4 regions of the Vibrio sp. QJM3NY_15 genome follow, and region 1 is predicted to be linked to each of the others. Evidence: predicted binding sites of a transcription regulator. Region 1 holds the regulator's gene; each other region holds the start of a gene.
The links. The regulator PurR, encoded in region 1, represses purine synthesis genes. The targets are predictions, from matches to a motif close to TNANGNAAACGTTTNCNTNA.

Region 1 (8,029 bases):
GCAGATCAGCGATTTGCTGTTTGACAGTTTGTTGCTGCTCGTCCATCACCCGCTGGTTTAAATCGATCTGATCGAAGATCTCACCCACTGAATATTTCAAAACGCCATAAACGTTCTTTTGCCAGTGGCCAGGTGTTCCGCCTTTTTGCGCAGCTTCAATGGCTTTAGCCATCTCATCAGCAACCATCGAGAGTTGAATCGACAGTTTTAACTTAGAGAATTGACGGTGACGTAAGTAATAATCTGAAATTCCGATCGCAAGTGGAGAAAGACGGTAAATACTTGCACCGTCGGTGATCTCACTAGTAAAACGACTGATCAGTTTTTGTTTAACCAACTCGTTGATAGCGTTGTTTGCACGGAATGCAGACGCTTCGCCGGTATCTTCAAACAGACGAGTGACAATGGTAAATGCATCGTGCAATTCACCTTCACCTAGCTCTTCATCGAACCTTTCATTGCTTAGCACTGCGATAGCAATCAAAAATGCTAAACGCTCTGGCGGCAAGTTTAATGAAAAGTCATGCTGCTTGACCCAGCCTACCAACTCATCAATTGGCTGCTCTTCGGCAGTTTGAGTCATTTCACTCATTGTGGTTCCTGTTACTGTTTTTCGTAATATCGAACATGTTAGATATTACGCCTATTTCTTTATGACGCGGGCTTCTTACGATTGCATAGCGCATGTTGTGGCTTCTTTTACCACATTCACCGCTGCTATTGCGCAGGTTTTTGAGCCCAAACGTGAATATAACGGCCTAGTGACAGATATGGCTCTTGGCGACATAGCTGTTTTTCTAGTTCCAATACATCTTCAAATTGGTAATCGCCCATGTACTCCATATTACCTATGTAGTCACTGAAGGAACGAATGCCTGATTTACCACAGATTTCTAGACCAGCGTCTTCTATCCATTGATAAACCTCTTCAGGCTTCAAGCCTTTTTGTGGTTGCAGCTTAAACCGTTTTCGATGTGGCATCCCATTCAATACATGAGGAATGTTGCCACAAATCACATTTTTCAGGACTAATCCGTGGTGGTTGTAAAACATTATCGAGGCAACGCCACCGGGTTTTACTTGTTCCAGTAATAAATCAAGCGCCTCTTTAGGATCTGCGAGCCATTCCATTACGGCATGAAACATCACAAAATCGACTTGGCCTTCAAGGTGTTCTGCCACTTTTTGTACCGGAGAATGAATAAACCGATACTGTTCTAACAAACCCGCTTCGTTGATACTTTCTTGTGCAAGCTTAAGCATCTCAGAAGAGAGATCACACAAAGAGACGTTATGCCCTAACGCCGCAATTTTTTGCGACATCTGTGCAAGACCGCCTCCGGCATCAAGAACATGCAGAGGCGAAGCTGAATGGTCAAATTTGCTCAAAGCTTGTTCTAAATCTTCCCATACGATGATCTGACGGATCTCTCCTTTGTCAGAGCCGTAAATATTTTTTGCAAATTTGTGGGCAATATCGTCGAAATTACGGTCTTCAGTCACGGCTACTTGAGTTATTATGTCCTATCGTGCCTGCTATTCTGTCACAGGAATTTCAGGAATAAAGAGGCGATGTCTCTTTTTACTACTAAGTGATGTTTTTTCGGACTATTCGGATATGTTTGAGCTGAAAAAAGTAGTGTCTTCGCTATTGATGCCACTGCCAGCAATGTTAATTCTCGCTTTTCTGGGTTTAGCCCTAGTGATGTTTACTACCAAAAGGAAGACTGGTTGCCTAATTACCCTTTCAGCCCTCTGTGGTATTTTCCTAATCGCTTTCCAACCAGTTTCTAGTCAACTTTTAATGCCAATGGAAAGGCAACACACTGCATTTTTACCCGTCGATGAAACCGTCGACTACGTAATGGTTCTCGGAAGTGGTCACGTCGTCGATGATCAAATACCACCCACATCTGAGCTTAGCCGCACAGGTTTAATGCGCTTAAGTGAAGGGATCCGCATTCTACGCCTCTACCCTGGTGCGAAACTTATTTTGTCTGGCTATGGGGCAGGCACTGAAGTAAGTAATGCAAGAATGATGGCTAAGGTCGCGCTAGCACTCGGTGTCGCAAAACCTGACATCATTCTGCTTGAAACCGCGAAAGATACGTGGGAAGAAGCTCGCCAAGCCGCTGCGTTCGTGAAAAACAAAAGAATGGTGCTCGTGACTTCAGCAAGCCACATGACTCGCGCACTGAATGAATTCAATGCCGCTGGTATGAAACCATTACCCGCTCCAACCAACTACCTTGCACAAGAAGGGATTGTTGAACCTTGGAATAAGTACATGCCAAAAGCACTCTATCTTGAACAAACAGAGCGTTACTGGCACGAAACGATGGGATTGGTTTGGCAGAGCCTACGTGATTGGCTAGACACAAGCAGCGACCCAGTTGAAGAACCGATTGTTCTTCCTGCTGCTTCTAGCTTAGTCGATGAAAACAGCGCAGCTTCTGCAGCGCAACCTCAATAAACTAAGCTAATCAGTAACTCTGCGAATGAGTAAAACTGAGTAACCTAGTAAGTTTCAGCTGTTCAATTCGTTAACGGTAAAAACCAAGTAATAAAAAGCCGAGGCATCAATGATACCTCGGCTTTTTTACGTTCAAATTTTGTTGCTGACTAGAACTCCCGAAGAGAATCAGTCACCAGCAAACATGTAACCTTCACCGTGAACCGTCACAAAGATTTGTGGGTTCTTAGGGTCAAACTCCATCTTCGCACGCATGCGACGGATTAACACGTCGATGGTTCGATCGTTTGGAGCATCCACTCGGTGGCTGATCATGTTCAAAATACGTTCACGACTTAACACTTGGTTAGGGTAAGACGAAAGCGCAACGAGCAGCTCATATTCTGCTTTAGTCAGCTTAACTGGCTCACCGTTTTTACTTAAAGCACGACGAGGGATATCAAACGTCCACTCACCAAAACGAACCACAGATTCGTCTTCAGCTTCAACTGCCGTACCAACCGCGGTTTTGCGAGCCGCAGCAATACGCCAAAGTAAGTTTTTAACTCGAACTAATAACTCGCGAAGTTCGAAGGGTTTAGTAACATAATCGTCTGCGCCCATTTCTAGGCCTACAATTTTGTCGATGCTATCCGTGCGTCCAGTAACTAAAATAATCCCAATGTCCGATTGACTGCGTAATTCGCGAGTTAGCATCAATCCATCTTCGCCTGGTAAGTTGATGTCTAGCATAATGAGATCAACGTTGTTTTCTTCCAACACGTTTCTCATCTGAGCGCCGCTTTCCGCTTCGCTCACTGTGTAACCTTCGTTCTGGAAATATCCAACCAGCTTACTTCGGGTTACCACATCATCTTCTACGACTAATACGTGATAGCTCATCTACACCACTTTTCTTATTTAATAGTTTCAGTAACCATTCTATTCATAACTAGTAACAATTCTAGTGGTACAGCAGATAAAAGCGAGAAACATGAATATTTTTTGATACAAGACAATCTAAAACCTTGCTATTTATCGTCCATCGCAATTCAATATAGGCATTACGACTAACGAGTCACTTTGCGTTTAGCAAATAACCTTGTTATTGAGCCTTGGTGTGCTTATACCCAAATGACTTCGCGATGCTTGGGTATATAAACATCACAAGACTAAATCAGGATCTATGAAATGAAAGATACGAAAGCATTCAACGAACAAAGAGCTGAAATCTATTGGTGGCTATCAAGCTTGTTCGCTAAAGAGCTCACACAAGAAGAACTCGACCACTACCACTCTGTTGAGATCCGTTCTTTCCTGACTGGTTTAGGCGAAAACGAAACACTCAAGCCTGCGATTGATAAACTGGTAGACGCATTGAACCGTCTACAAACACGTGAAGATGCCCAACTAGAGCTGTCTGCTGACTTTTGCGATCTATTTTTAAAGACAGATAAACATGGTGCTCTACCTTACGCTTCAATGTATATCGGCGAAACGGGTCTATTAAACGACAAGCCAGCTAAAGACATGGAAGAGATCATGGCTAAGCACAACTTGGTAGTTAACCAAGATCTGAAAGAGCCAGCAGACCACATTGCTATCGAACTTGATTTCCTTGGCAATCTCATCATCCGTTCAAATGACACTGAGCTTGAAGAAGAATTAGAAAAATCGTTCACTGTTCAACAGCAATTTATTGAACATCAAGTCCTTACTTGGGTACCAAAGTTCAACGTTAAATGTTGTGAGATCGATTCATTCGGTTTCTATGCATCTGTGGCAACTCTTCTCGTGGCCTTCTGTAATCTGGACACTCAGTATTTAGCGGGTGAATAAGATTCGCTGATGATTAAGTAAACAAATTCAATAGAATGTGACAATTCACCCAGATTTCTGGGTGAATTTTATTGCGAGTAATTTCTAGTCAGTCTAAAATTGTGACCGCAAACGATAAAATATGAAACATTCACGAAATGCTATGCTTATTTAAGTTCAGAGCATTTCGGTGTTAAGACAAGCCGCTCAATAGCGGTTTTTTGTTTTTTAGCACTTTAGTACCCCAAAGAGCCCTACAAATTTAAGCTCTTAGTTAGGTAGCTTAACGGCTACTTTATTCCGTACTTTGGGAAAGTAGCTTCTAATAGGATAAAACCATGGCCACTATAAAAGATGTCGCTCGCTTAGCAGGCGTATCAACTACCACCGTTTCTCACGTAATCAACAAAACACGTTTTGTTGCAGAAGCGACTCAAGAGAAAGTAAATAAAGCCGTAGACGAGTTAAACTACGCACCAAGTGCTGTAGCGCGTAGCTTGAAATGCAATTCAACACGCACTATCGGCATGCTAGTGACTCAATCAACAAACCTCTTCTTCTCTGAAGTAATCGATGGTGTTGAAAGCTACTGCTACCGTCAAGGTTACACTTTGATTCTGTGTAACACGGGTGGTATCTATGAGAAGCAACGTGACTACATTCGAATGCTTGCAGAAAAACGTGTAGATGGCATCTTGGTTATGTGTTCTGACTTAACAGAAGAACTTCGTGGCATGTTAGATCGCCATGCTGATATCCCAAAAGTTGTCATGGATTGGGGCCCAGAAACCTCTCAGGCTGATAAGATCATCGACAACTCTGAAGAAGGCGGCTATCTAGCAACCAAGTACTTGCTAGAACGTGGTCACACAAAGATTGCTTGTTTAAGTGGCCACTTAGACAAAGCAGCATGTGTAGAACGCATCGCGGGTTACAAACGCGCACTCAATGAAGCGAAGGTGGCAACCGACGAAAAGCTCATCATTGAAGGTAACTTTGAGTGTGATACCGCTGTACTTGCGGCTGATAAAATTGCTCAGATGGAAGATCGCCCTACCGCAGTGTTCTGTTTTAACGACACAATGGCACTTGGCCTAATGAGTCGCCTGCAGCAGCAAGGTATTCGTATTCCTGAAGATATTTCGGTTATCGGTTACGACAACATTGAACTTGCGGAATACTTCTCTCCACCATTGACGACGGTTCACCAACCTAAGCGTCGTGTTGGTAAAAATGCATTCGAAATTTTGTTGGAACGCATTAAAGATAAAGATCATGAAAAACGTGTCTTCGAAATGCACCCAGAAATTGTTGAGCGAAGCACGGTTAAAACGTTAAATTAATTGATAAATCGAGTTTAATTTCATTAAGCGCACCTTTGAGTGCGCTTTTTTTATAAGCAGATAAAATAAACCCAGTTGCATAACACCAAGATCATTAATTGAAGCAATATCACATTTTGAAATATCAGGTGTGAGCCTCATTCAACAAAAACTTTATTCTATTCAGTCAGTCACGCACAGGGCAAACCACTCGAAAGAGTGAGACGCAAAGCTTCCGGCCTAAACCACTCGTTGGTATGGTAGCGGGGTTACCGATGGCAAAATGCGGTAATTACTAACAATTTAGTAATTTACGGCTTATTGACAATTTAATTGCAACATTTTGCTAATCTCTCGGACCTGCTTATTTGGTGGCGTAGTTCAAATACACCGAGATAGATAACATGGATAAACCGATACTAAAGGACTCAATGAAATTATTTGAGCCCCTAGGAAAAATAAAGTCACGCTCAATGTTTGGTGGATTCGGGCTTTTTGCTGATGACACGATGTTTGCTCTGGTTGTTAACGACCAGTTGCACATAAGAGCGGACAAAGACACAACAAAGCAATTCGAGCAACAAGGGTTTCGACCATACGTCTACAAAAAACGTGGTTTCCCTGTCGTCACAAAGTATTTCGCATTGCCGGAAGGCTTGTGGCAAGACCAAGAAAAAATCTTGCAGCTTGCTACGACGTCTTTGGGGTTTGCTAAAGAAGAGAAAGCTGAGCAATCTTCTGCTAAGCCAACTCGATTAAAGGACCTCCCTAACCTTCGACTCGCTACCGAGCGTATGTTAAAAAAGGCCGGGATCGATTCTGTAGAATGTTTATATGAATCTGGCTCTGTAAACGCATTTAACGCCATCAAGGAATCACATGCTTCCTCTGTCAGCATTGAGCTGCTTTGGGCGCTAGAAGGTGCGATCAATGGTACTCATTGGTCTGTTATACCGCAGCAACGTCGTGAAGAGCTTATCAGTCGCGTCAATTAATATTGTCAGTTCAAACTATCTACATAACTAAGCCGCATTCTTGCGGCTTTTTTTATACAAAAAAAGTAGCTCTCCTTTAAGCTAGAGAGCTAGCACTGGACTGGCTAAAAAGATGGACGGTAATAATATTTGTAATCAACTTTTACCATGGGTACAAAATTGATGGTTCCTGAAGAATCCATAATCTCTTTGACTTTAATAGAACCATTCTTGATTTCAAAAGATCTCACGTCTACCTTTTCAGAAGCTTGAGGAAGAATGCGACTAAGCTCAAAAGATTCTTTAGTATTCAAATCTTGCCATATTTTCTTTCCGTCTTCATAGGCTTGGTTTTCAGTAGATACTGTTTCACCTTTGAATATTTTTGACTCAGCGGCAACCCGGTGGTAAACACCAGCACCTGTTGCTTGAAAAGAGATAAGACCTGCAGTCGCAATAACAGTAATCAATGATAAAAATTTCATAGCTAACTCCTTAGTTTTATGCCTGAATCATTATCGGAACAACCTTTACGTCTCGATTGTTACGTATATAGAACGTACCAAGACCAAATGTATTTCAAATTCCTGTCACTTTTTATAGCCTTAAAATTTATTAAATAGAATTTGTTCAAGCAAAACAACCTCCTACCTTAGAAAGAAAAACACATCAGATCTAACATGTGTTTAACGTCGAACCTATCTGTCATCGGCCCATTCAAGGTGAAGTAGTCAGATGTATTTATAAAAATGGTCAGCAATCAAAAGCAAACTGACAGTTTTTTTATATCTGTTGAAAGTTAATCTATGCTTTGCCTGTCTATCTATACTAATTGTATGCATTGAAAAATTAGAGGAAGTATCAATGAGTAATAAAATGATATTGGGTATCGTATTGGTCGTAACCATCATCCTGTTAGGCGTCAATTTCGGCCAATACCTAACACTTGAGAATGCGAAAGCTCAACAAGCTGTTTTGAATGACTACATCGAGAGCAATTTTATTGCTGCTGCTGCGATTTACTTCGTCGCCTATGTCATGATTACGGCTTTCTCAATTCCAGGCGCTGCGGTTGTTACGCTGTTAGGCGCTGCCTTGTTTGGTTTCTGGAACAGTTTACTGCTGGTATCTTTTGCAAGTGCTATTGGTGCAACCCTCGCCTTCTTAAGTAGCCGTTACCTGTTACGTGACTGGATCCAAACTAAGTTTGGTGACAAGTTAGCAACCATTAACAAGGGCGTTGAAAAAGACGGGGCATTTTACTTATTCTCTCTACGTCTGATTCCTGTCTTCCCATTTTTCCTTATCAACCTGTTAATGGGGTTAACCCCAATGTCGGTAACTCGTTACTACATCACAAGCCAAATAGGGATGTTGCCAGGTACTGCGGTTTTCTTGAATGCTGGTACTCAACTCGCAGAAATTGATTCACTTTCGGGTATCGTATCTCCTTCAGTACTATT
Region 2 (8,029 bases), 520 kb from region 1:
GCGCAAGACCAATGGGGTGACTTATTGGATCCTTGATTTCTCGATGCTGCATAAGAGTGACAAGACGATTGATCTTCGTGAAGCTCGCGATCTATTCCAACAAGCCTTTGCTGCGATTTGGGCGGGTGAGTTAGACAGCGATGGTTTCAACCGCTTGGTATTGGGTGCAGGTCTTTCTGGCCGTGAAATCTCAATCTTACGTGCGTATGCACGTTACATGCGCCAAGTTGGTTTCCCATTCAGCCAACAATACATTGAAGACACATTGTCTCATTACCCAGATCTAGCGAAAGGGTTAGTGAGCTTATTCGGCAAGCGGTTTGATCCTAAATTAAAGGGCAGCGCGAAAGGCCAACAAGATCTTATTAAGAAGATCACTGAACAGTTGGATCATGTAGAAAGCTTGGATGATGATCGTATCATTCGTCGCTACATGGAAATGATCACAGCAACGCTTCGTACTAACTACTATCAGTTAGACGACAACAAACAGTCTAAACCTTGGTTGGCTCTAAAAATGAGACCAAGCGAGATTCCAGATATTCCAGCACCGGTTCCTGCGTTTGAGATCTTTGTTTACGCACCAGACATTGAAGGTGTGCATCTACGTGGCGGCAAAGTCGCTCGTGGTGGTTTACGTTGGTCAGACCGTCAAGAGGATTTCCGTACTGAGATTCTAGGCCTAGTTAAAGCACAACAAGTTAAGAACACAGTAATTGTACCGGTTGGTGCAAAAGGTGGTTTCGTTTGTAAGCGTCAGCATATGATGTCTGGCCGTGATGAAATTTTTGCTGAAGGTCAACGTTGTTACAAGCGCTTCATCCGTGCACTACTAGACGTATCAGACAACATTATTGAAGGCGAGGTTATCCCACCGAAGAGTGTTGTTCGTCACGATGAAGATGATCCGTACTTGGTTGTTGCTGCCGATAAAGGTACAGCAACGTTCTCAGATCTCGCAAACTCAGTATCTGATGAGTACAACTTCTGGTTAGGCGATGCATTTGCCTCTGGTGGTTCTAACGGTTACGACCACAAAGCAATGGGTATCACCGCGAAAGGTGGTTGGGAATCTGTTAAGCGTCACTTCCGTGAAATGGGCATCAACTGTCAAACAACGGATTTCACCGCTATCGGTGTAGGTGATATGGCGGGCGATGTGTTTGGTAATGGCATGCTGTTGTCTAAGCATATTCGTATGCAAGCTGCGTTTAACCACATGCATATCTTCATCGATCCGAATCCAGAATCAGCATCAAGCTGGGTAGAGCGTGAGCGCTTGTTTAATCTACCGCGCTCAAGCTGGGAAGATTACAACAAAGACCTTATCTCGCAAGGTGGTGGAATCTTCTCTCGTCGAGCGAAGTCTATCTCTTTGACGCCTGAAATTCAGAAAATGCTGGGTACTAAGAAAGCATCAATGGCACCAAATGACTTGATCAAAGCGATCTTGTCTATGCAGGTTGATCTTCTATGGAATGGCGGTATCGGTACATACGTTAAGTCTTCAAACGAGACTCATACTGACGTAGGTGACCGTGCAAATGACGTGCTTCGTATCGATGGCCGTGACCTGAAAGCTAAGGTTGTTGGTGAAGGCGGTAACTTGGGTATGACTCAATTGGGTCGTATTGAATACGCGCTGACGGGTGGCCGCGTTAATACTGACTTCGTTGATAACGTTGGTGGTGTTGACTGTTCGGATAATGAAGTAAACATTAAGATCTTCTTGAATGGTTTAGTGTCTAATGGAGATCTAACCGTTAAGCAACGTAACCAAGTGCTTGAATCGATGGAAGATGAAGTGGGCGAAATCGTACTAGACGACGCATATTGCCAAGCTGAGTCTATTTCGGTTACTGAGCATCAAGGTGTTGGCTTAGTCAAAGAGCAAATCCGCTTTATTCATACAATGGAAAAAGCAGGGTACTTAGATCGTGGTTTGGAATACATCCCAGATGACGAAACACTGCTTGAGCGTGAAAAGCAGGGCCAAGGCCTAACAAGACCAGAGCTTTCTGTACTTGTTGCTTACGGAAAAATGGTGCTTAAAGAAGATCTTGTTAGTGATGATATCGCTAATGATGAATTCCATGCTCAACAGCTTATGCAATACTTCCCAACAGCGTTACGTCGTAACTATTCTCAGCATATGGATAACCATCCACTACGTTCTGAAATCATTGCGACGGCACTGGCTAACCAAATGGTTAACGAAATGGGTTGTAACTTCGTTACTCGTCTGCAAGAAGAGACGGGCGCAAACATTGTTGATATTGCAAATGCTTACGCGGCATCACGTGAAATCTACGGTCTTGGCCATGTTCTGAAGAGCATCCGTGAACTGGATAATGTTTCAAGTTCTGAAGCTCAGTATGAATTGATTTACCATGTTCGCCGCACACTTCGTCGCTTGGCGCGTTGGTTGTTAAGAAACCGTACAGGTAAACAGTCAGTGAAAGCATTGATTGAACTTTACCAAGGCGATGTTCTTACTATCACGGAGAAACTGGATGAAAACCTAGTGGCTTCTGAAGTAGAAGAGCATAACGCAATGGCACAGTTATGGATTGACCAAGGCGTAAACGCTGAGTTAGCTAATTCAGTTGCGCGTTTGTCTAGCTTGTACTCAGCACTGGATATATCCACAGTGGCTCGTGAAACAGGTAAAACAGTACAACAAGCGTCTAAGCTTTACTTTAATCTTGGCGATCGCTTGTCTTTGCACTGGTTCTTGAAGCAAATCAATGGTCAAGCAGTAGACAACAATTGGCAAGCGCTGGCACGTGCAGCATTCAGAGAAGATCTGGATTGGCAGCAACGTCAGCTAACTGGCCAAGTGCTTAACTGCGGTTGTGCTTCAGACATCGATGTGATTAAAGCGCTTGATGACTGGATGGAAAGTAACTCGGTTTCTCTGCATCGTTGGGAAAGCATCTTGAACGAATTCAAAGTGGGTTCGGTTCATGAGTTTGCTAAGTTCTCAGTAGCACTACGCGAATTGATGCTATTGAATCTAAACTGTATGTCGACAGACTAGCGACTAGATAAAAACGAAAAGAAACAAGGGCAGGCCATTAGGTCTGCCTTTTTCGTTTGGCTGAGCAATGTTATTTGGCAGAACAGTGTCGTTTGGTTGAATAGTAAATGACGTGTCCAATTATTTCGTTGAGTAACTTATGCTTGATAAAGTTAGCTTCTAATTGGCCGAGTTAAACGATGTTCGTTACATGAATGATAGTCAAATAGACCATTCACTGGAGGATACGGTAACGTTTGCTTAATAATAAACCTCTTTCGTTAGCAAACTCGATTATCTTACCCTTACAGACAGTAATAGATTGAATAGTTGGGTAAATAAGTAAATAATATCGCCCCGTTTACACGGCGCTTTTTTCTATCGGAGGCACAATGCTTTACCGTCTAGCCAGAACTGGCTTTTTCCAACTTGATGCCGAAAAGGCACATGATCTTGCAATCCAAAATTTCAAACGCTTCACCGGCACACCTATTGATCTTTTGTATCGCCAACAATTACCTCACCGACCTGTAGAATGCATGGGTCTTACTTTTAAAAATCCAGTTGGCCTTGCTGCCGGCCTAGACAAAAACGGCGAATGTATTGATGCATTTGGCGCAATGGGTTTTGGTTTTGTAGAAGTAGGGACTGTTACTCCTCGTCCACAAGCAGGTAATGACAAACCACGTCTGTTCCGTCTTGTTGAAGCCGAAGGTATTATCAATCGCATGGGCTTTAACAACCTAGGCGTAGATAACCTAATTGAGAATGTTAAGAAGTCGAACTATGACGGCATCTTAGGTATCAATATTGGTAAGAACAAAGACACGCCAATTGAAAAGGGCGCAGAAGATTACATTATCTGTATGGAGAAGGTTTACCAATACGCGGGTTACATTGCGGTAAACATCTCTTCACCAAATACTCCAGGACTTCGTTCGCTACAATATGGCGAAGCACTTGATGATCTGTTGTCTGAACTAAAAACCAAGCAATCCGAATTAGAAGCGAAGCATGGCAAATATGTCCCGCTTGCTCTTAAGATCGCTCCGGATCTAAGTGATGACGAAATCAGCCAAATTTGCGAATCATTGATCAAAAATAAGATCGATGGTGTGATCGCAACTAACACGACATTGGATCGTAGTATCGTTGAAGGCATGAAGCATTGCGACGAAGCGGGTGGCCTAAGCGGACGTCCAGTTCAATCTCGCAGTACTGAAGTTGTTCGTAAACTTCACCAAGAGCTAGGCGACCAACTACCGATCATTGGGGTAGGTGGTGTTGACTCTTACGTTGCTGCAAAAGAGAAAATGATGGCAGGCGCTAAGCTTGTACAAGTTTACTCTGGTTTCATCTACAAAGGTCCAGGCCTTGTTCGTGACATCGTTAAAAATCTATAGTTAGTAAAATCGGTAGTTCGCAAGATCTATAGGTTGAAAGCTAATAGTCGTCACTGAAAATCTATAATCCGGTATTGTCTTGATAAAAGAGACACTGTAACTCACTGAGTTGTAGAGAAAAGCGATAAGAAAGAGGAATTCATTTCCTCTTTTTTTTTGCCTGTTGAGCAGTAAAATTACTGTAATTGAAGGTAATTTTGCGTTTTACCTAATGGAATGGTTCAACAGTGTGAGACGAAATGATGCTTAAACCTAGCGATACATGGAGTTGGTATTACGATGAGCAGCAATGTTCATTGATGCTAAACCTCGGAGAGGATATGATTTTTAAAACGAATCTGGTCCGCAATAAGCTGGTGGACTGCGCTTTTAAAGATAATGAATTCACTGTTGATGATGCATCTTCTTACCAAACCTTCAAAGAACAAATTTCTGGCTTAGAACTGTCTGAGCCACGACAAGCCGAGCTTGCACTTTATTGTGTGGCCGCGAAGCGTTTTCATAAGCCTGTACAGCCTAAAAGCTGGTTCTTCGACTCACAAGGCGTAGGCCATGAATATCCTCAAGAAGGGGATATTGTACAAATGAATAACGAGCATAGCCTTGGTTACTTCATTGTATTAGAAGTAGGAGAGTGTGCGAGTTTATGTGCATTTGTAGACTTAGAAGAGTTCCTCCTAACGCCTTCAAAAGGGTTACGATTTGGAGACTCGATTAAAGTCATGCACGATAGAATGACTGACGCAAATGCTATCCTTCATCAAACGCATATTGCGATGGTGGGTTAACCTCTAACCTAGAGCGTTAATAGAACACTATTTCGACCAAATATCGCTACGAATAAACCTGTAATACCTTCCCCATAATCGGCTTAATAGCCGATTTTTTTGTGCCTAAAAAAGCCTATCTCAATAGATACGACGTAGTTCATTCATTTGAATGACGTTGTTCACTTATTTAATTTGTAAAAAACGTATCTTTTTTAACCTCAATTTCGACCGATTCTCTCACTATCGATAGCGGATTTCCTCTGTTTATTCCCTGTTTGAGGTCTTTTGTTGCTAAGTTTCAACCTAAACCCCCATCTGGTATATACCAATTTAGGGGTGAATATAAATGCACTTAATGGTTTGGGCCTATCGATGAGTGTTATTTCTGTGAGATTGAGAGTTGTTGTGTTGTAAGGGAGTGCGGGTAAGCGATCGCTTCATGACTGACCATTTGCTAAGCAGTTAGTCGAAAGATTCAATGAAAAGACGAGTTTAGTGTGATGCTCTGGTAACAAATTCAGGTATAATCGAGCTCATTTTTATCAATAAAAGAACACTATGAATCAATATCTAGCGGTTACCTCAAATGGCCTTGAGAATTTATTAGTTGAAGAACTAACCCAACTAGGGATTACAAACGCAAAACCTGTTCAAGCAGGTGTTAAATTCAAAGCCACCAATGAGCAAATTTATCGTTGTTGTTTGTGGAGCCGTTTGGCTTCTCGATTTGTACGTGTCCTTTCAGAATTCACTTGTATGGATGACATGGATCTTTACCTATCGACCACTGCGGTTAACTGGGTAAATCAATTCCATAGCACTAAGCGTTTCGTTGTTGATTTCAATGGTACGAACAACGAAATCCGTAATAGCCAATACGGTGCGATGAAAGTAAAAGATGCCGTTGTAGATTGCTTTGAGAAGAAGTCTTTACCGCGTCCATCTATCAGCAAAGAAAATCCTGATATCCGCATTCACGTTCGTCTGCATCGTGACAAGGCGATCCTTGGTGTGGATATGGTAGGCAGTGGTCTTCATCAACGTGGCTACCGTCCAGAATCCGGTCGTGCACCATTGCGTGAAACTCTTGCTGCAGCGATTCTTCTTCGTAGTGGTTGGGATGCAACCAAACCTTTCCTAGATCCAATGTGTGGTTCAGGTACGTTAGTGATTGAAGCAGCGATGATGGCTGCAAACATGGCACCTGGTGTGAAACGTCAGAAATGGTGTTTTGAATCACTAGAAGATTTCGAACCAGAGCTTTGGGCTGAAGTTAAAGCTGAAGCGAACGTTCAAGGCCGTCGTGGCGTTAAGAAAGTAGAATGTAAGTTCTTCGGTTATGACAACGACGAACGCATGATCAAAACGGCGCGTGACAATGCACGTCGAGCTGGCGTTGAAGAGTTGATTGAATTCGAAGTAGGTGACGCTGCAAAGCTTAAACGCCCAACAGAGTTTACTGATGGTGTGATTGTGTCTAATCCGCCTTACGGTGAGCGTCTAGGTACAGAACCGGGCCTGATTGCACTCTACACGGCATTTGGTGCTCAACTGAAGGCTGAGTTTGGCGGTTGCAATGCTTCTATCTTCTCAAGTTCTGATGAATTACTTAGCTGCTTGCGTATGCGTGCAGACAAACAGTTCAAACTGAATAACGGTGCGTTACCGTGTCACCAGAAGAACTACTCAATTTCAGACCGTCCTATGTCTGAGCGTCCTACTGGCGAGCAAGAACAGCTGATTGCTCCTGATTTCGCGAACCGTCTTAAAAAGAACATTGGCAAAATCGGTAAGTGGGCCAAGAAAGAGCAACTAGATTGCTACCGTATCTACGATGCTGACTTACCAGAATACAATGTAGCGATTGACGTATACCCAGGTCACCTTGTGATTCAAGAATACGCAGCACCTAAAGATGTGCCGGAAGACAAAGCTAAGCGTCGCTTAACCGATATCATCCGTGCGTCTATTCAAGTGACTGGCGTTGAAGCAAATAACGTCGTGCTTAAGGTTCGTCAGAAGCAGAAGGGTCGTTCTCAATACCAGAAGATGGCTCAAGACTCTTCTAACCTAGAAGTAAACGAATACGGCGTTAAGCTGATTGTTAACCTTCATGACTACTTAGATACAGGCTTGTTCTTAGATCATAAGATTACTCGTCGTCGTATTGGTGAGATGGCTGGTGGTAAAGATTTCTTGAACCTGTTTGCTTACACAGGCAGTGCCTCTGTTCATGCTGCAGTAGGTGGCGCCCGCTCTACAACGACTGTTGATATGTCGAACACGTATCTTGAGTGGGCAAAAGAGAACATGGAACTGAACGGCCGTGTTGGTCGTCAACATCAATTTGTTCAAGCTGACTGCTTACAATGGTTGGCGAAAGAGCAAGGATCTTACGATTTGATCTTTATTGATCCACCAACATTCTCAAATTCTAAGCGTATGGATCAATCTTTTGATGTTCAACGTGACCACATCCAGTTGATGGAAGATTTAAAGCGTCTACTAAGAGAAGAAGGCACGATTGTGTTCTCTAACAACAAGCGTCATTTCAAGATGGATATGGAAGGACTGGAAGAGCTGGGTCTTAAAGCTCAGAATATCTCGTCTAAGACGTTGCCTCTGGATTTCTCTCGCAACAAGCACATTCATAACTGCTGGTTGATTACTCATAAGTAATTAAGAGATTGTATAAGGATATATAGTGCTGACTCTCTACAGTACAGAAGGGTGCCATCTATGTGAGATGGCATTCAAACTCACGGAACAGTTGAATATAAGTCATCAGATCAATGTGGTGGATATCGCATTGGATGATGAGCTCTTTTCCCGTTACG
Region 3 (8,029 bases), 1.4 Mb from region 1:
TCGTTGTCGGCACCAATGTCTTCCATTAGCTGACGAGCTTCCGACGAATCACGCTGGTACGCGTCCGTCAGTTTTTTATCAAATTCGTCTGCGCCGATCGCTTGTGGCGTGAAACCATTTTTCACAACACGACTTACTTCAATGATCGCCGCCGATTTCAGTGGCTCAACATAATAAAGTATCGGTGCGCGCTCTGGATGCTGATACTCCAACACCATCTTGTAGCGATTTGCAAAGCTAAACGGCAAGCGCTGATAAGTACTTGCCGCCCCTACCAATTCAGCCATTATTCTGTTTCCATTTGATCGATGAAGGCTTGAATTTCAGCCGGGTGATTCATCTCTGCACCAAATTTAGGCAATACCGGAATGTTATCGTCATCCATCAGTTTCAGGCCCTGCTCTGACTTATACAGCTGCTCAGCACGGATAAAGTTGTATTTACGCTGAGTGATACCATCGGCTGTCATACCATCACGAATGATGGTTGGCTTGATGAAGACCATTAAGTTCTTTTTCTCAACCTGAGTACTGGTTGATTTGAACAGGTGCCCAAGTACTGGGATATCGCCTAGGAATGGGACCTTAGATTCACTTTCCAGTGCTCGCTCGTCAATCAAACCACCAAGTACGAGCATTTGACCATCTTGAACAATCACTGACGTATTCAGCTGACGCTTAGCAAAACGAACATCTACTGCCCCGTTTGCACCTAATACGTTCGATACTTCTTGTTCTATTTGTAGCTGAACCGAGTCGCCTTCATTGATTTGTGGCACGACTTTCAGCTTGATACCCACTTCTTTACGTTCAACCGTTTGGAATGGGTTGTCGTTGCTTGAGCCTGCTGTAGAACCGGTTAGAACAGGCACCTCTTCACCCACAATGAATGAAGCCTCGCCGTTATCCATCACAGTAATACTCGGAGAAGATAGGATGTTAGAGTTTGAATCGGTTGCTACCGCACTAATCAACGCTGTCCAATCGCCCATAACGACACTCATCGCAGCACCATTAACGCCAGAAAGTGCAGAAGCTAACGTTGAATAATCACCTGATTCGGTTGTCGTTTCATTACGTACGAAGGCACCATTATCATCATATACTGCGGTAGTCGTTTCAGTATCTTTGGCTTCTTCTAAACCAACCATCACACCACCAATCGATGCGCCTGTGTTGCCGTACTGAATTACAGCACCAGTATCAAGGTTACCCCATTGCACACCAAGGTTAATGCCGTCACCTTCTGCCATTTCGACAATTAAAGCTTCAATCAATACTTGAGCACGACGAATATCCAGCTGTGCGATCACATCTTGTAGCGCGTTCATGATGTCTGGCTGAGCTGTAATCACTAAAGAGTTGGTATCACTATGAGCTGAGATCATCACTTGGTTACGTTGAGATGAACTGCCTTTGGTTGAAGTCTGCTTTTCTGATTGCAGGTTGTCCGACACGCCTTTCAGCACATCGACTAAATCTTCGGCTTTTGCGTATTTAAGGTAAATTACTTGGTTGTTGCCCTTGGTTGCCATTTCAACATCAAGCTGTTCAATCAGCCTTCTTAAACGGCTACGTACCTTAGGGTCGCCTGAGATAAGAATCGCATTGGTACGCTCATCGGCAACTAATTTAGGTTGTAGAAATGCAGGTGTGTTTTTCGCATCCGTGGTTTTGCTTAATGCATCGACAATACGCACCATTTCTGCCGCAGAAGCATTCTTTAGCTCAACGACTTCGATCTCTTTATCACCCGCTTGGTCAACACGCTTGATGATCTCGGCTAAACGATTAACAACAGCTGCACGGCCAGTAATTAGAATGATATTCGCAGGATCGTAATGCACAACGTTACCCGCACCTGCATTGTCATTCAGCTGGCGAAGCAAAGGAGAAAGTTCACGTACTGAAACATTGCGAACGGTCACGACACGTGTAACAACATTGTCGCCATTGATCGTGTCACCGTCTCCAACGACTGGAATTGCCGACGTTTTAGAATCTTTGGCTTTGATGATCTTAAGAACACCCGAGTCCATTTCAACCACCGCGTAGCCATACACTTCTAAAACATTTAAGAAGAAGCTGTAATATTGCTCTTCATTGAGCACATCGTAACTACGAACATCAATTTTCCCGCGCACCGAAGGGTCAACGATGATCGTCTTCTCTAAGTTGCGGCCAACAATATTAATAAACTCTTGAATGTCAGTGCCCTTAAAGCTGGCACTAAAATCACTCGCTATGGCTGCGGGTGTGCAGATTAAGCTTCCTGCCAATAACCATGCACTTTTCTTAAACCAATGCTTCACGTACTTCTCCTACACTTTCGTCCTTCGTTAGACGCAAAGTTTTAAAATTCAATAAACACTTCATGTTGTTGACCATCTCTCTCGACCACCAGATTTAGCTCTGTTAGTTCTGAGATGGAACGGAATATGTTGCCCATAGCAGCAGGGTCTGTCAGGTCTTGTCCATTTAACTGAGTGGCAATATCTCCGTTTTGGAGCCCAACAGAGTTAAAAAGTTCTGAATCTTTGCCAGGGCTCACACGATAACCGATCACTTTATCGTCACGCTTCACCTGAGACAGTCGAACATATTGGAAGATTTGTTGCGGATCTTTCATTATCTTCGCTTTAATTTCATCAAGCTTCTCTTCTGCAGAAGCGGGGTTGTTGCCACGGACAGAAGAAGAGGCGCGAGGTGGTGCCGGTTCTGAAACGGCCAGACGCTTGTACTCAATACCTTCAAGCATCAAGGTTTCATCTCGGCCTGAGTTATCGATAATCACGCGATCGACTAATACCGCTTTTAACTTAGCGCGCGTGCCTTCGATCTCTTCGTTAATTCCGTAGGTTGCTTGTGTGCCACGATTCGCAATCACAGCTAAGCTTAATTTGGGGTTAGAGCTGGCAACCGCACCCACTAAAACCAGATTCAGTCGCGTTTTTGGGGCATCTTGAATAACTTGCTGCTCAACCACAGCAGGCTTGGTTGGGTTATAGGCACCAAAAAAGTTGCTCTGCTGCAAAGAAGAGATATCAAGAGTCGATTGAGGAGCAGAAGACGATGAAGCCGTTGCTTTCCAAGGCACAACGGTTTGCTCGGCAGGTTCGATAAACCATGCAAGCTGTCCTAAAATCCATGCGGAAGCTGCGATTAACACACAACAAAGAACAAGGCTCAGTTTCTGCTGGAGTAAAAATCCATTCTCTAAAAATCGGCTCAGCACCGGAGAGTTATCCATGCGAAGTTTGAGCTCTAAAAAGTTCACGTTCCCTAACCCTTTCTATAACGAATAAAGCTGTAACCTACTAAACTATCAGCTTTTTTGTTCATAAATTCTGTTCCAGCTTATTAAAAGCATAAGATCCTGAACTATATCATAGCAAATCTATAAATCGGCATTACCTGAGCTATTTTGTAATCTTCCTTGAAAAAAAAGCCTATCGCCTCCACATAAGCTTCTACTAAATGTGATAAGCGTCATTAAATAAAATAAGTTGCATACTGTGAATAACAGTTAAACCGCATTCATTTCTAACTGAAAAGGCACTGTCCTATATGAAAACGACTAATGAAGCTGTCAGACTCGATAAATGGTTGTGGGCAGCACGCTTTTATAAGACTCGTTCAATTGCTCGCAACATGGTCGATGGTGGCAAAGTCCACTATAATGGTCAGCGCAGCAAACCCAGCAAAATCGTAGAACTTGGTGCAGTGATTACTCTGCGCCAAGGTAATGAAGAAAAGACGGTCACCATAGAGAAAATATCCGCACACCGTGGCGGGGCGCCAGTCGCTCAGACACTCTATGAAGAAACCACCGAAAGCTTGGCAAAAAGAGAAGAGTTTGCCCAACAGCGCAAGCTTAATGCTCATAGCCCAGCACCAGAACGTCGCCCAGACAAAAAGCAACGTCGTGACATCATCAAGTTCAAGACTCAATAAGCTAGAAGGAATAGCCAAATGGCAGACCCAATGTCTACAAGTAATGTTTTAAATCGCTACCTATTTGAAGACCTATCAGTACGTGGTGAATTGGTACAGATGGACGAAGCGTACCAACAGATTATTTCTAGCAAGGAATACCCAGCGCCAGTACAAAAGCTGTTGGGTGAGCTACTGGTTTCAACGACGCTACTAACCGCGACTCTAAAGTTTGAAGGCTCTATCACGATGCAACTGCAAGGTGATGGCCCAGTATCTCTCGCTGTTATTAATGGCGATAACGATCAGAAGATCCGTGGTGTTGCTCGCTTTGACGGTGACATTGCTGACGACGCAGGCCTACACGACCTGATGGGTAAAGGCCACCTAGTGATCACTATCGATCCTAAAAAAGGTGAGCGTTACCAAGGCATCGTTGGTCTTGAAGGTGACACGCTTGCTGAAGTACTTGAAGGTTACTTCGCAAACTCTGAACAGCTAAAGACTCGTCTATGGCTGCGCACGGGTGAACATGAAGGCAAAGCACACGCTGCTGGTATGCTTCTGCAGGTTATGCCTGACGGTACTGGTACGCCAGATGACTTCGAACACCTAGAGCAGTTAACTGACACCGTAAAAAATGAAGAGTTGTTCTCTCTAGAAGCGAACGACCTGTTGTACCGTCTATACAACCAAGAGAAGGTTCAGGTATTTACCCCACAACCGGTTGAGTTCTTCTGTGGTTGTTCTCGTCAACGTAGTGGTGCGGCTATCATTACTGTTGCTCAAGAAGAGATCTACGACATCATCAGCACTGAAGGAAGTGTGGCTCTTCACTGCGATTACTGTGGCACAAACTACTCGTTTGACAAGAACGACGTTGACGCACTGTACGCAGAAGCAGCAGATAAAGGCGACAATACGGTTCATTAATTTACAGCGTACCAAAAACACGTAATTTACCCTACAAAGGTCAGCACTCAGCTGGCCTTTTTTGTGATCAAAATAGCGCAAAGCCCGTAACATTTCGTAATAAAATCACCGCTTAATTTTAATCAATTAATAATGTTCTCGCCCCTAGCGCAAAGGTTTGCGTACAGGATAGACTAGTTAGGCCAATATGTGACGAGACGCTTAAAACCCCAAGATTAATATGGATACTTTTTGAGCTGTATCCCTGTTTCCCCAGAGTCTCGTTGCTAGCATGGTGAGCAGATAACAATAAAAAATTAATACAAAATCCCTACAAAATATCCTACAAGGAGCACCTATGACCGTTATGGAACATACAAAGGCTGCACAAATTGATCTAACTAAGCACGGACTGACTGGCGTTACTGAAGTTCTTCGTAATCCTAGCTACGAGCAGTTATTCGTTGAAGAAACACTGCCAGGTTTGGAAGGCTACGAAAAAGGCGTAGTAACGGAACTAGGCTCTGTTGCGGTAGACACTGGTATCTTTACTGGCCGCTCACCAAAAGATAAGTACATTGTTAAAGATGACACCACGCGCGATACCATGTGGTGGTCAGATCAAGGCAAAAATGACAACAAACCGATTACAACTGAAGTATGGGATGAGCTTAAAGAGCTTGTGACAACTCAGCTATCTGGCAAGCGCCTGTTTGTCATTGACGGTTACTGTGGTGCTAACCCTGATACGCGCTTAAGTGTACGTATTATTACTGAAGTAGCGTGGCAAGCGCACTTCGTTAAGAACATGTTCATTCGTCCAACTGACGAAGAGCTAGCAACGTTCGAACCTGATTTCGTGGTAATGAACGGTGCTAAAACAACTAACCCTAACTGGGAAAAGCAGGGTCTAAACTCTGAAAACTTCGTTGCTTTCAACCTAACAGAACGCGTTCAAATCATCGGTGGTACTTGGTACGGCGGTGAGATGAAGAAAGGCATGTTCGCAATGATGAACTACCTACTTCCTCTTCAAGGCATTGCTTCAATGCACTGTAGTGCTAACGTCGGTGAAGAAGGCGATGTAGCGATTTTCTTCGGTCTATCGGGCACAGGTAAAACAACCCTATCAACGGATCCTAAGCGTGAGCTAATCGGTGATGATGAGCACGGTTGGGATGACGATGGCATCTTCAACTTTGAAGGCGGTTGTTACGCGAAGACCATTCGTCTATCTAAAGAAGCAGAACCAGAAATCTACAATGCAATCCGTCGTGATGCACTGCTAGAAAACGTAACGGTTCGTGGCGATGGTTCTATCGATTTTGATGACGGTTCAAAAACAGAGAACACTCGTGTTTCTTACCCGATTCACCACATCGACAACATCGTTAAGCCAGTATCAAAAGCAGGTCATGCTCAAAAGGTTATCTTCCTAACTGCGGATGCATTCGGTGTACTACCACCCGTTTCTAAACTGACTCCAGAGCAAACGAAGTACCACTTCCTATCTGGCTTCACTGCGAAACTAGCGGGCACTGAGCGTGGTATTACTGAACCAACACCAACGTTCTCTGCAGCATTTGGTGCGGCATTCTTAACTCTTCACCCAACTCAGTACGCTGAAGTACTTGTGAAGCGTATGGAAGCAGCTGGCGCTGAAGCTTACCTAGTGAACACAGGTTGGAATGGCACAGGCAAACGTATCTCAATCCAAGATACTCGTGGCATCATCGACGCTATCCTAGATGGCTCAATCGACCAAGCTGAGACCAAGGTTATCCCTATGTTTAACCTAGAAGTACCACTAGCGTTGCACGATGTTGACCCAGCGATTCTTGACCCACGCGACACGTACACTGACCCACTACAATGGGAAAGCAAAGCGAAAGATCTAGCAGAACGCTTCATCAACAACTTTGATAAGTACACTGACAACGCTGAAGGTAAGTCACTGGTTGCGGCTGGTCCTCAACTGGACTAATCCAACCATCTGCTCGGGCTTAGCCAAAAGCGAACGCCCAATTTAAAATGATATTTTTGTAGCAAGCCCCTCTTTTGAGGGGCTTTTTTGTTGATGCTTGACCCTTTTTGTTCCACTCTGTTTTGAGACGATTGAAATTTAAGGCTTTCAGGGAATGAAAAAGGTATTCATGGTGTTCGGCATTGTGTTGGCTATCGCCGTTGCAACTATCGCAGCGTTGCTATTAAGCCTGCAGACGCAATACCGTGCGGATGTTGCTAACTTTTTTATCAAACATGCGATTGAACAACCTGTGCTCATTGAAGATGTTGAGTATCAGGCGCCTTATCACATCACCTTAATGGGCATTACCCAAAGCCAACCAGAAAGACAAGCACCTCTGTATATCGACAAGATCGATATCTGGTTCAGCCCAGACTCTGTTCTTAAAGCTAAGCTAGTGTTGGACTCTGTATTGATAAGTGGCCTGCAGTTAGAAGCCGACGATCTGGATACTCTTACATCAGTGCTTACCCAACCAAACCTCAAGCTACGTCAGCTGGCGATCAATAATCTAGATTTTTCGACCGCGGACTTTAATGCTCGAGGCATCGACCTCCAGATCTCAGATCCAACATGGGACGACAGCAACTCACTACTACCCTATGGCAAAACCCAACTCTCAGCCTCGCAGCTGTATTGGCAAGGCGAAGCGTTCGATAACCTGTTGATTGACCTAGACCTTAAACCGAGTGACAGCACCCTTTATGGCGCTTCATTTGATTGGCGTGGCGCCAAAATTTCCGGACAAGCAGAGCAATATAAACATGATTGGTCATTAGTGAATATCACTATCGACGGCCTGCGACTCAACGAGAAACAGACCCAAAACCTCTTGAGCAAAAATTGGGATGGAGCAGGTATTCAGATAAACCACATCAACAGTTTAGATATCTTGCGCAGCGATGTGGAATGGAAAAGTGGCCACTTAGCTGGCTTCGATGCTTCATTAGAAAATGTTCAGTTACCGTTTCAGCTGTGGCAGCAGCAACAAGCCACCTTTTCCCTACAAGCAGAAGGCGTCACCATCGATGATGACTTGTTTGTCGACCCGAGTATTCAGTTAAACCTTCAACCAGAACAGATCCTGATTGAGGATTTCTATACGCAATGGCGACAAGGCAGTATCCAAATGAACGGGACGGTAACACCAAGCTCAGTT
Region 4 (8,029 bases), 750 kb from region 1:
CCCGCTTCGAAGTTTTTGAATTCGAATACGCCTACAGGGCCGTTCCAAAGAATCGTTTTTGCGTTGCCGATGATTTCAGCTAGAGCTGCAGTTGAATCTGGGCCAAGGTCGAAGATCATGTCGTCGTCTTGAACTTCAGAAACGTGCTTAATTTCAGCTTCTGCGTTTTCGTCGAATGCTTTAGCACATGCAACGTCAGTCGCTACTGGGATAGCACACTCTTTCATTAGCTTCTTAGCAGTTTCAACTAGGTCAGCTTCGTATAGAGACTTACCTACGTTGTGGCCTTCAGCAGCAATGAACGTGTTCGCGATACCACCACCAACAACAAGTTGGTCAGCGATTTTAGAAAGAGATTCTAGAACTGTTAGTTTAGTAGAAACTTTAGAACCACCAACGATAGCCACTAGTGGGCGAGCTGGGTTGTCCATTGCTTTACCAAGAGCTTCAAGCTCAGCAGCTAGAAGAGGACCAGCACATGCTACAGGAGCGTAAGTACCAACGCCGTGTGTAGAAGCTTGAGCACGGTGAGCTGTACCGAATGCGTCCATCACGAAGATGTCACATAGTGCAGCGTATTGCTTAGAAAGTGCTTCTTCGTTCTTCTTCTCGCCTTTGTTAAAACGAACGTTTTCAAGAACAGTTAGTTCGCCAGCGTTTAGCTCTAGGCCATTTACGTAATCTTTCGCTAGCTTAACTTCGCAGTCTAGTGCGTCGTTTAGGTAGTTAACTACAGGAGCTAGAGAGAACTCTTCGTTGTATTCGCCTTCAGTAGGACGACCAAGGTGAGAAGTAACCATAACTTTTGCGCCAGCTTCTAGGCAAAGTTTGATAGTTGGTAGAGATGCTAGGATACGTGCATCTGAAGTTACTTTACCGTCTTTTACTGGTACGTTTAGGTCAGCACGGATAAATACGCGTTTACCTGCAAGTTCCAGGTCAGTCATCTTGATCACAGACATGATTTGTCCTCTCAAATTTAAATAAAAATAAAGTTTTGGAAACTCAGCAACCCTGCTAAGCCTATAAATTATTCAACTGGTAATTCTTTAACTACTAGTAATATGTGGACACTTAGCATTTAATTCAAGCTAAAAAATAAATAATCCGCACATTTGCTTCTAGGTCTTACTTCTTGCCTTCAGAAGCTTCCATTGCAAGAACCGTATCCAGCATTCGGTTTGCAAAGCCCCATTCATTGTCGCACCACACCAGCATTTTCACTAAGTGGCCGTTGCTCACTCGAGTTTGTGAACCATCAACAATTGCACTATGGGGATCGTGATTAAAATCGATGGAAACGAGCGGCGCTTCAGTATAGTCAACTATATTGTGTAATGTACACTGGGATGCATTAACAATGGTTTGATTTACGTCATTAACTTTCACATTTGCATTAATTGTGACACTTAAATCCATCGCAGTGACGTTTACCGTTGGCACACGCACGGATATCGCTTCAAATTTGTTAGAAAATTTCGGAAAGATTCTTTCAATACCTTTATGCAATTTGGTATCGACAGGAATGATTGATTGGCTTGCTGCTCGAGTTCGACGAAGGTCGCTGTGGTATGCATCGATAACTTGCTGGTCATTCATAGAAGAGTGAATGGTCGTAATCGTGCCGGACTCAATACCAAAAGCATCATCAAGCACCTTGATGATAGGGACAATACAGTTAGTCGTGCATGAACCATTGGAAACGATTCGATGGTCAGCGGTAATAGTGTCGTGATTCACACCGTAAATAATGGTGTTATCCAGATCGTTAGCACCAGGATGTGAAAACAGAACCTTTTTCGCCCCAGCAGCAATGTGCGCTAGGCCGTCATCACGGCAACCGTAAACGCCGGTACAGTCGAGAACAATATCAACTTCAAGGTCACGCCAAGGCAACAACTCAATATCAGCAAGGTGTAAGATACGAATCGTATCGAACTCTCCCTTATCTTCAGCACCAACGCCATGATGAACATAGATGTGCTCTTGATCGTTAGAGATTTTCTTGCCGAAGCGGCCGTGACTGGTGTCGTATTGCAATAGGTGAGCCATAGCGTCAGGCTGAGCAAGCTCATTGACAGCTACTACTTTGATTTGTTGGCTTTTGCCACTTTCATAGACAGCGCGTAATACATTACGCCCTATTCGTCCAAATCCGTTTATCGCGACTTTTAGCATAGTTCCGTACATCTAACCAAAATTTCGTGCAACAGATGATAACTGAATCCTACCCAAAAGGCATTACTTGAATAACTCAACCTACTTAGGACAGATTGATCTGCTGCGTATAAAGATGAGTCTAGGAGAAAACAAATCCCAGATACAAAAAACCGAGCTCTACGCTCGGTTTTTTCTTTCATTTTACTGTTAGCACTAGGCTAGCAATCAATGATTAAGCAAGCAGCTCTTTCGCTGTGTTTACTACGTTTTCAGTAGTGAAACCGAACATCTTGAATAGCTCGCCTGCTGGTGCAGATTCGCCGAACGTTGTCATACCGATGATCTTGCCACCGAAGCCAACGTACTTGTACCAGAAGTCAGCGATGCCAGCTTCTACTGCGATACGTGCTGTAACGTCAGATGGAAGTACAGACTCACGGTACTGCGCGTCTTGCTTGTCGAATGCGTCAGTTGCAGGCATAGAAACTACGCGTACTTTCTTGCCTTCAGCTGTTAATTCAGCAGCAGCGCTAACCGCTAGCTCAACTTCAGAACCCGTCGCGATAAGGATAAGCTCAGGCTTGCCTTCGCAATCTTTCAGGATGTAACCACCCTTAGCGATGTTAGCTACTTGCTCTGCGTCACGATCTTGTTGTGCAAGGTTTTGACGAGAGAAGATAAGTGCAGAAGGACCATCTTTGCGTTCGATTGCCAGTTTCCAAGCAACAGCAGACTCAACTTGGTCACATGGACGCCATGTGCTCATGTTTGGAGTCAGACGTAGAGAAGCGATCTGCTCAACTGGTTGGTGAGTAGGACCATCTTCGCCTAGGCCGATAGAATCGTGCGTGTAAACTTGGATGTTCTGAATTTTCATCAGAGCAGCCATACGCATTGCGTTACGAGCGTATTCCATGAACATTAGGAACGTTGCGCCGTATGGTACGAAACCGCCGTGCAGAGCGATACCGTTCATGATAGCCGTCATACCGAATTCACGTACACCGTAGTGGATGTAGTTACCAGAGAAGTCATTTGCTTCAAGAGACTTAGAACCAGACCACATAGTCAGGTTAGAAGGCGCAAGGTCAGCAGAGCCGCCCATGAATTCAGGTAGCATAGCACCGAACGCTTCTAGAGCATTTTGAGACGCTTTACGTGATGCGATGTTTGCTGGGTTAGCTTGAAGATCAGCAATGATTGCGTTTGCTTTCTCTTCCCACTCAGCTGGTAGTTCGCCGTTTGTACGACGTTTGAATTCTGCTGCTAGCTCTGGGTGAGCGGCTGCGTATGCGTCAAACTTAGCATTCCATGCTGCTTCTTTCGCTGCGCCTGCTTCTTTCGCATTCCACTCAGCTGCGATATCAGCTGGAATTTCGAAAGGACCGTGTTCCCAACCAAGTGCCGCTTTAGTTGCTGTAATTTCATCAGCGCCTAGTGGAGCACCGTGACAGTCGTGCGTACCCGCTTTGTTTGGAGAACCAAAACCGATGATAGTTTTAGTACAGATAAGTGTTGGGCGAGGATCCGCTTTAGCTGCTTCAATAGCAGCATTGATAGCGTCAGCGTCGTGACCATCAACTGCCGGGATTACGTGCCAGCCGTAAGCTTCAAAACGCTTAGGTGTATCGTCAGAGAACCAACCTTCAACTTCGCCATCGATAGAGATGCCGTTGTCATCCCAGAAAGCAACCAGCTTACCAAGACCTAGCGTACCGGCTAGAGAACATGCTTCGTGAGAGATACCTTCCATCAGACAGCCATCACCCATGAATGCATAAGTGTAGTGGTCTACGATGTCGTGGCCTTCTTTGTTGAACTGTGCAGCCAATGATTTTTCAGCCATCGCCATACCAACAGCGTTGGTGATACCTTGACCTAGAGGACCCGTCGTTGTTTCGATACCAGGAGCGTAACCGTACTCTGGGTGACCTGGAGTCTTAGAGTGCAGTTGACGGAAGTTTTTCAGGTCTTCAATTGAAAGCTCGTAACCTGCAAGATGAAGCAGAGAGTAAATCAACATTGAACCATGGCCGTTAGACAGAATAAAACGGTCTCGGTCAGCCCACTCTGGGTTTGCTGGGTTGTGGTTCAAGTGACCACGCCAAAGAACTTCAGCGATGTCAGCCATACCCATAGGTGCGCCAGGGTGGCCTGAATTTGCTTGTTGAACGCCATCCATGCTAAGTGCGCGAATTGCATTGGCTAGATCTTTACGAGAAGGCATGTCTGCTCCTGAGTACATAAGCGATTTAAAAAAGAGATTGATGCTAAAGTTTTCATTTTTATTAGCGCGGGTATTCTCTCAAACGACTTTAGCGACTGCAAACGTTTTACTGGCATTTTAACGGTCACTTTTCGCAATTTTCGAACATTTACATCACTTAGCAATGCGTTATCTCGACCGATACGCAAACGTTTAGTTATGACATATCATAAAAAAGAGCTTGTAATTCGACCGCTGGAATTTAGAATAGCCGTCTAGATGTAGAAACACCTACAAAATATACTGTATTTAACGGCGGCGCTTCCTAGCTTGCGACGCCTGAAATTATTTGCATTTAACTATTTGCAACTAAAAACTAAACTAAAAGTGGAGCTCTCATGGCTAAGCACCTATTCACTTCTGAATCTGTTTCAGAAGGCCATCCAGATAAAATTGCAGACCAAATCTCTGATGCTGTTCTTGATGCCATCTTGGAACAAGATCCAAAAGCACGTGTTGCTTGTGAGACTTACGTAAAAACCGGCATGGTTATGGTTGGCGGTGAAGTAACAACGTCTGCATGGGTTGATATCGAAGAAATCACTCGTGAAACAGTTCGTGAAATTGGTTACGTTCATTCTGATATGGGCTTTGACGCTGACTCTTGTGCAGTACTAAACACAATTGGTAAGCAGTCTCCAGACATCAACCAAGGTGTTGATAAAGCCGATCCTAAAGATCAAGGCGCAGGCGACCAAGGTATCATGTTTGGTTACGCGACTAACGAAACACCAATCCTAATGCCAGCTCCAATTACTTACTCTCACCTTCTTGTTAAGAAGCAAGCTGAAGTACGTAAGAGCGGCAAGCTTGACTTCCTTCGCCCAGATGCGAAATCTCAAGTTACGTTCCAATACGACCAAGGTAAGATTGTTGGTATCGACGCAGTGGTTCTTTCAACTCAACACTGTGATTCAGTAACAACACCTGACCTACGTGAAGCGGTAATGGAAGAGATCATCAAGCCAGTACTTCCTGCTGAGTGGATCAACAAAGACACTAACTTCTTCATCAACCCAACCGGCCGTTTCGTAATCGGTGGCCCAATGGGTGACTGTGGTCTAACCGGTCGTAAGATCATCGTTGATACCTACGGCGGCGCAGCTCGTCACGGTGGCGGTGCATTCTCTGGTAAAGATCCATCAAAAGTTGACCGTTCTGCAGCTTACGCAGCTCGTTACGTTGCGAAAAACATCGTTGCTGCTGGTATGGCTGACCGTTGTGAGATTCAACTGTCTTACGCTATCGGTGTTGCAGATCCAACATCTATCATGGTTGAAACGTTTGGTACTGAGAAAGTAGCTCACGAAATTATCATTGAAGCCGTTCGTCAAAACTTCGACCTACGTCCATACGGTCTTCAAGAGATGCTGAACCTTCTTCAGCCTATCTACAAGCAGACTGCTGCATACGGCCACTTCGGTCGTGAAGAGTTCCCTTGGGAAGCGACTGACAAAGCAGCAATCCTTGCGGACTTCGCTGGGCTAAAATAATTTAGCCACTGCAATTTGTTTCTTTAAAGCCCTTACTGCTTAGTAAGGGCTTTATTTTTATGCACTTACCCAACCTTTTCTTACTAGACCACCCTGCCCAAGTCTTCTTTACCGTTAACCACTTAGTATAAAAACCCACCGATAATTTGTGTTTTCGAACACTACTGACAATAGTTAAGGTAACTCCTAGGCGATCAAGCTCACATTTAACTCAAAGTAATTCAGTCTGATAGCTCTCGTTAAATGCACGCTAGAACAATAACTGGGACGAAAAAGAGCATTTTAGCTCAACACCATAATCCTCATATGAACGCAATACTGAGCTTTATGGAACTATAACTAGGACGTTATTTAACTAGGGGGATATATGCCTCGTACTGTACACCCATCCGAACTGAACGATAAGAAACACAAGGTCAGCGATCAGGATTATGCTCGCACCATTCCTTGTAACCAAGTAAGCATATCCGCCCCATTCCATTGGTTGTCGCTTGCACTGCACGACTTAGTGAGAATGCCACTAATCAGCGCATTTTACGGTTTGTGCTTTATGGGTGCGGCCATCGCTATTGTTCAACTTGTCCAATGGCAAGGAACACATTTAGTCGTTATGCCAAGCTTGATTGTGTACATGCTAATAGGGCCGTTTCTTGCCCTAGGCTTGTATGACGCAGCCTGGGAAAGAGAAAAGGGGCACAACGCTAGCCTACTGCACTCTATGAAAGCCATCACACGTAACTCAACCCACCAATGGGCGTTTGCGATTGTATTAATGGTTGCGATGATATTCTGGATGCGTATCGCTGCATTATTGCACGCACTTTACCCTTCAGTACAAGGGGCACCATTGACCGAATTTGCTCCCTTCTTAATTACAGGGTCTGTGATTGGTTTTGTTATCGCTAGCCTGATATTTAGTATCTCAGCATTTTCGATTCCATTGATGATGGAAAGACGTGTAGATGTAATGAGTGCCATTTTTACTAGCTTCAACGCTGTTAAATCAAACATCCCTGCGATGGTCGTTTGGGCTGGTATCATTGGTACAGGTATCTTAGTCGGCTTCGCGACCTACGGCGTGGGTATGATTGTAACGATGCCATTACTTGGCTACGGAACATGGCATGCTTACCACGAAGTCATCAAAAAGAAACATCACGTTTAAATCGTTTCACGATCGATGAGCAATGTTATGATGAGGCCTTAGCTTAGACGCTGAGGCTTTTTTTGGAGTTAACAACGCTTGTCTTACACCCCACAACAACATCGAGTAAATAAAAAACTGGGCGAATGCCTAGCTATCGCTAATCAACATTTTTCTCGTGAATTTCCATGTCCAACCGTCACTTACAAGTTAAGAGGAAAGGCAGCGGGAAAAGCCTACCTCCAGTTAAACGAGATAAAACTCAACCAAGTGCTATTCAGCGAAAATGAAGACGCCTTTATTAACGAGGTTGTGCCTCATGAACTCGCACATCTGATCACACATCAGGTCTTCGGACGAGTTAGGCCTCACGGGAATGAGTGGAAATACGTGATGGAAAAGGTATTCAATGTACCGGCCAAAACGACCCACAGCTTGGAGATAACCTCAGTGCAGGGCAAAACTTTTGAGTATCGCTGTGATTGCACCACTTATCCCCTGTCGATAAGACGACACAACAAAGTCATCCGCAACCAATCAACGTATCGTTGCCAACAATGCCAGCAAACCTTAGCTTTTACCGGCCTTCAATTGAGCTAAGTCTTAAACTCACAAGGTAACGCGAATAAATGTAATAGAGAGAACTAACATTTGAGTGCTAGACTGTTGTTTATCATACTTTCATCAGTCTTTCTCTATGCAAAAAAACACTCCAAAAGTATTTGGCCTATCGGTGTCCTTTTACCTATCAATAGTATTTGGCCTACTGGTAACCCAAAGCGTTTTCGCCGCTCCACCAAGCTCCTTCTCCAAAGCAAAAAAAGAAGCCGTGAAGATTTATCTCGATCACCCGACTTCATTTTATTGTGGTTGCGACATCACTTGGAAAGACAAAAAGAAAGGTATCCCCGACCTCGACGGCTGTGGTTATCAAGTGAGAAAACAGCAAAAGCGCGCTTCCCGTAT

Region 2: a site for PurR is predicted at 3,265-3,284, ahead of pyrD (quinone-dependent dihydroorotate dehydrogenase). Genes of this name have one in related genera too.
Region 3: a site for PurR is predicted at 5,011-5,030, ahead of pckA (phosphoenolpyruvate carboxykinase (ATP)). Genes of this name have one in related genera too.
Region 4: a site for PurR is predicted at 4,568-4,587, ahead of metK (methionine adenosyltransferase). Genes of this name have one in related genera too.

Annotation. Positions count from the first base shown of each region.
Region 1 is NZ_CM173517.1:2,406,812-2,414,840, forward strand. Features, by position in the region: gene mukF (chromosome partition protein MukF) at 1-592, opposite strand, end outside; gene cmoM (tRNA uridine 5-oxyacetic acid(34) methyltransferase CmoM) at 718-1,503, opposite strand; gene elyC (envelope biogenesis factor ElyC) at 1,619-2,473, shown strand; gene torR (two-component system response regulator TorR) at 2,642-3,355, opposite strand; gene torD (molecular chaperone TorD) at 3,644-4,291, shown strand; gene purR (HTH-type transcriptional repressor PurR) at 4,609-5,613, shown strand; cyclic di-GMP riboswitch class I at 5,784-5,869, shown strand; gene AC3CKG_RS10740 (TfoX/Sxy family DNA transformation protein) at 5,997-6,587, shown strand; gene AC3CKG_RS10745 (DUF3316 domain-containing protein) at 6,692-7,051, opposite strand; gene AC3CKG_RS10750 (TVP38/TMEM64 family protein) at 7,431-8,029, shown strand, end outside.
Region 2 is NZ_CM173517.1:1,883,586-1,891,614, reverse strand. Features, by position in the region: gene AC3CKG_RS08735 (NAD-glutamate dehydrogenase) at 1-3,040, shown strand, start outside; gene pyrD (quinone-dependent dihydroorotate dehydrogenase) at 3,412-4,422, shown strand; gene AC3CKG_RS08725 (cell division protein ZapC) at 4,662-5,210, shown strand; gene rlmKL (bifunctional 23S rRNA (guanine(2069)-N(7))-methyltransferase RlmK/23S rRNA (guanine(2445)-N(2))-methyltransferase RlmL) at 5,751-7,871, shown strand; gene AC3CKG_RS08715 (glutaredoxin family protein) at 7,939-8,029, shown strand, end outside.
Region 3 is NZ_CM173517.1:124,141-132,169, reverse strand. Features, by position in the region: gene gspE (type II secretion system ATPase GspE) at 1-287, opposite strand, end outside; gene gspD (type II secretion system secretin GspD) at 287-2,311, opposite strand; gene gspC (type II secretion system protein GspC) at 2,353-3,249, opposite strand; gene hslR (ribosome-associated heat shock protein Hsp15) at 3,567-3,953, shown strand; gene hslO (Hsp33 family molecular chaperone HslO) at 3,972-4,865, shown strand; gene pckA (phosphoenolpyruvate carboxykinase (ATP)) at 5,203-6,828, shown strand; gene AC3CKG_RS00540 (AsmA family protein) at 6,998-8,029, shown strand, end outside.
Region 4 is NZ_CM173517.1:3,161,596-3,169,624, forward strand. Features, by position in the region: gene AC3CKG_RS14065 (phosphoglycerate kinase) at 1-962, opposite strand, end outside; gene epd (erythrose-4-phosphate dehydrogenase) at 1,129-2,178, opposite strand; gene tkt (transketolase) at 2,393-4,387, opposite strand; gene metK (methionine adenosyltransferase) at 4,765-5,919, shown strand; gene AC3CKG_RS14085 (DUF2189 domain-containing protein) at 6,287-7,084, shown strand; gene AC3CKG_RS14090 (SprT family zinc-dependent metalloprotease) at 7,163-7,663, shown strand; gene AC3CKG_RS14095 (endonuclease) at 7,761-8,029, shown strand, end outside.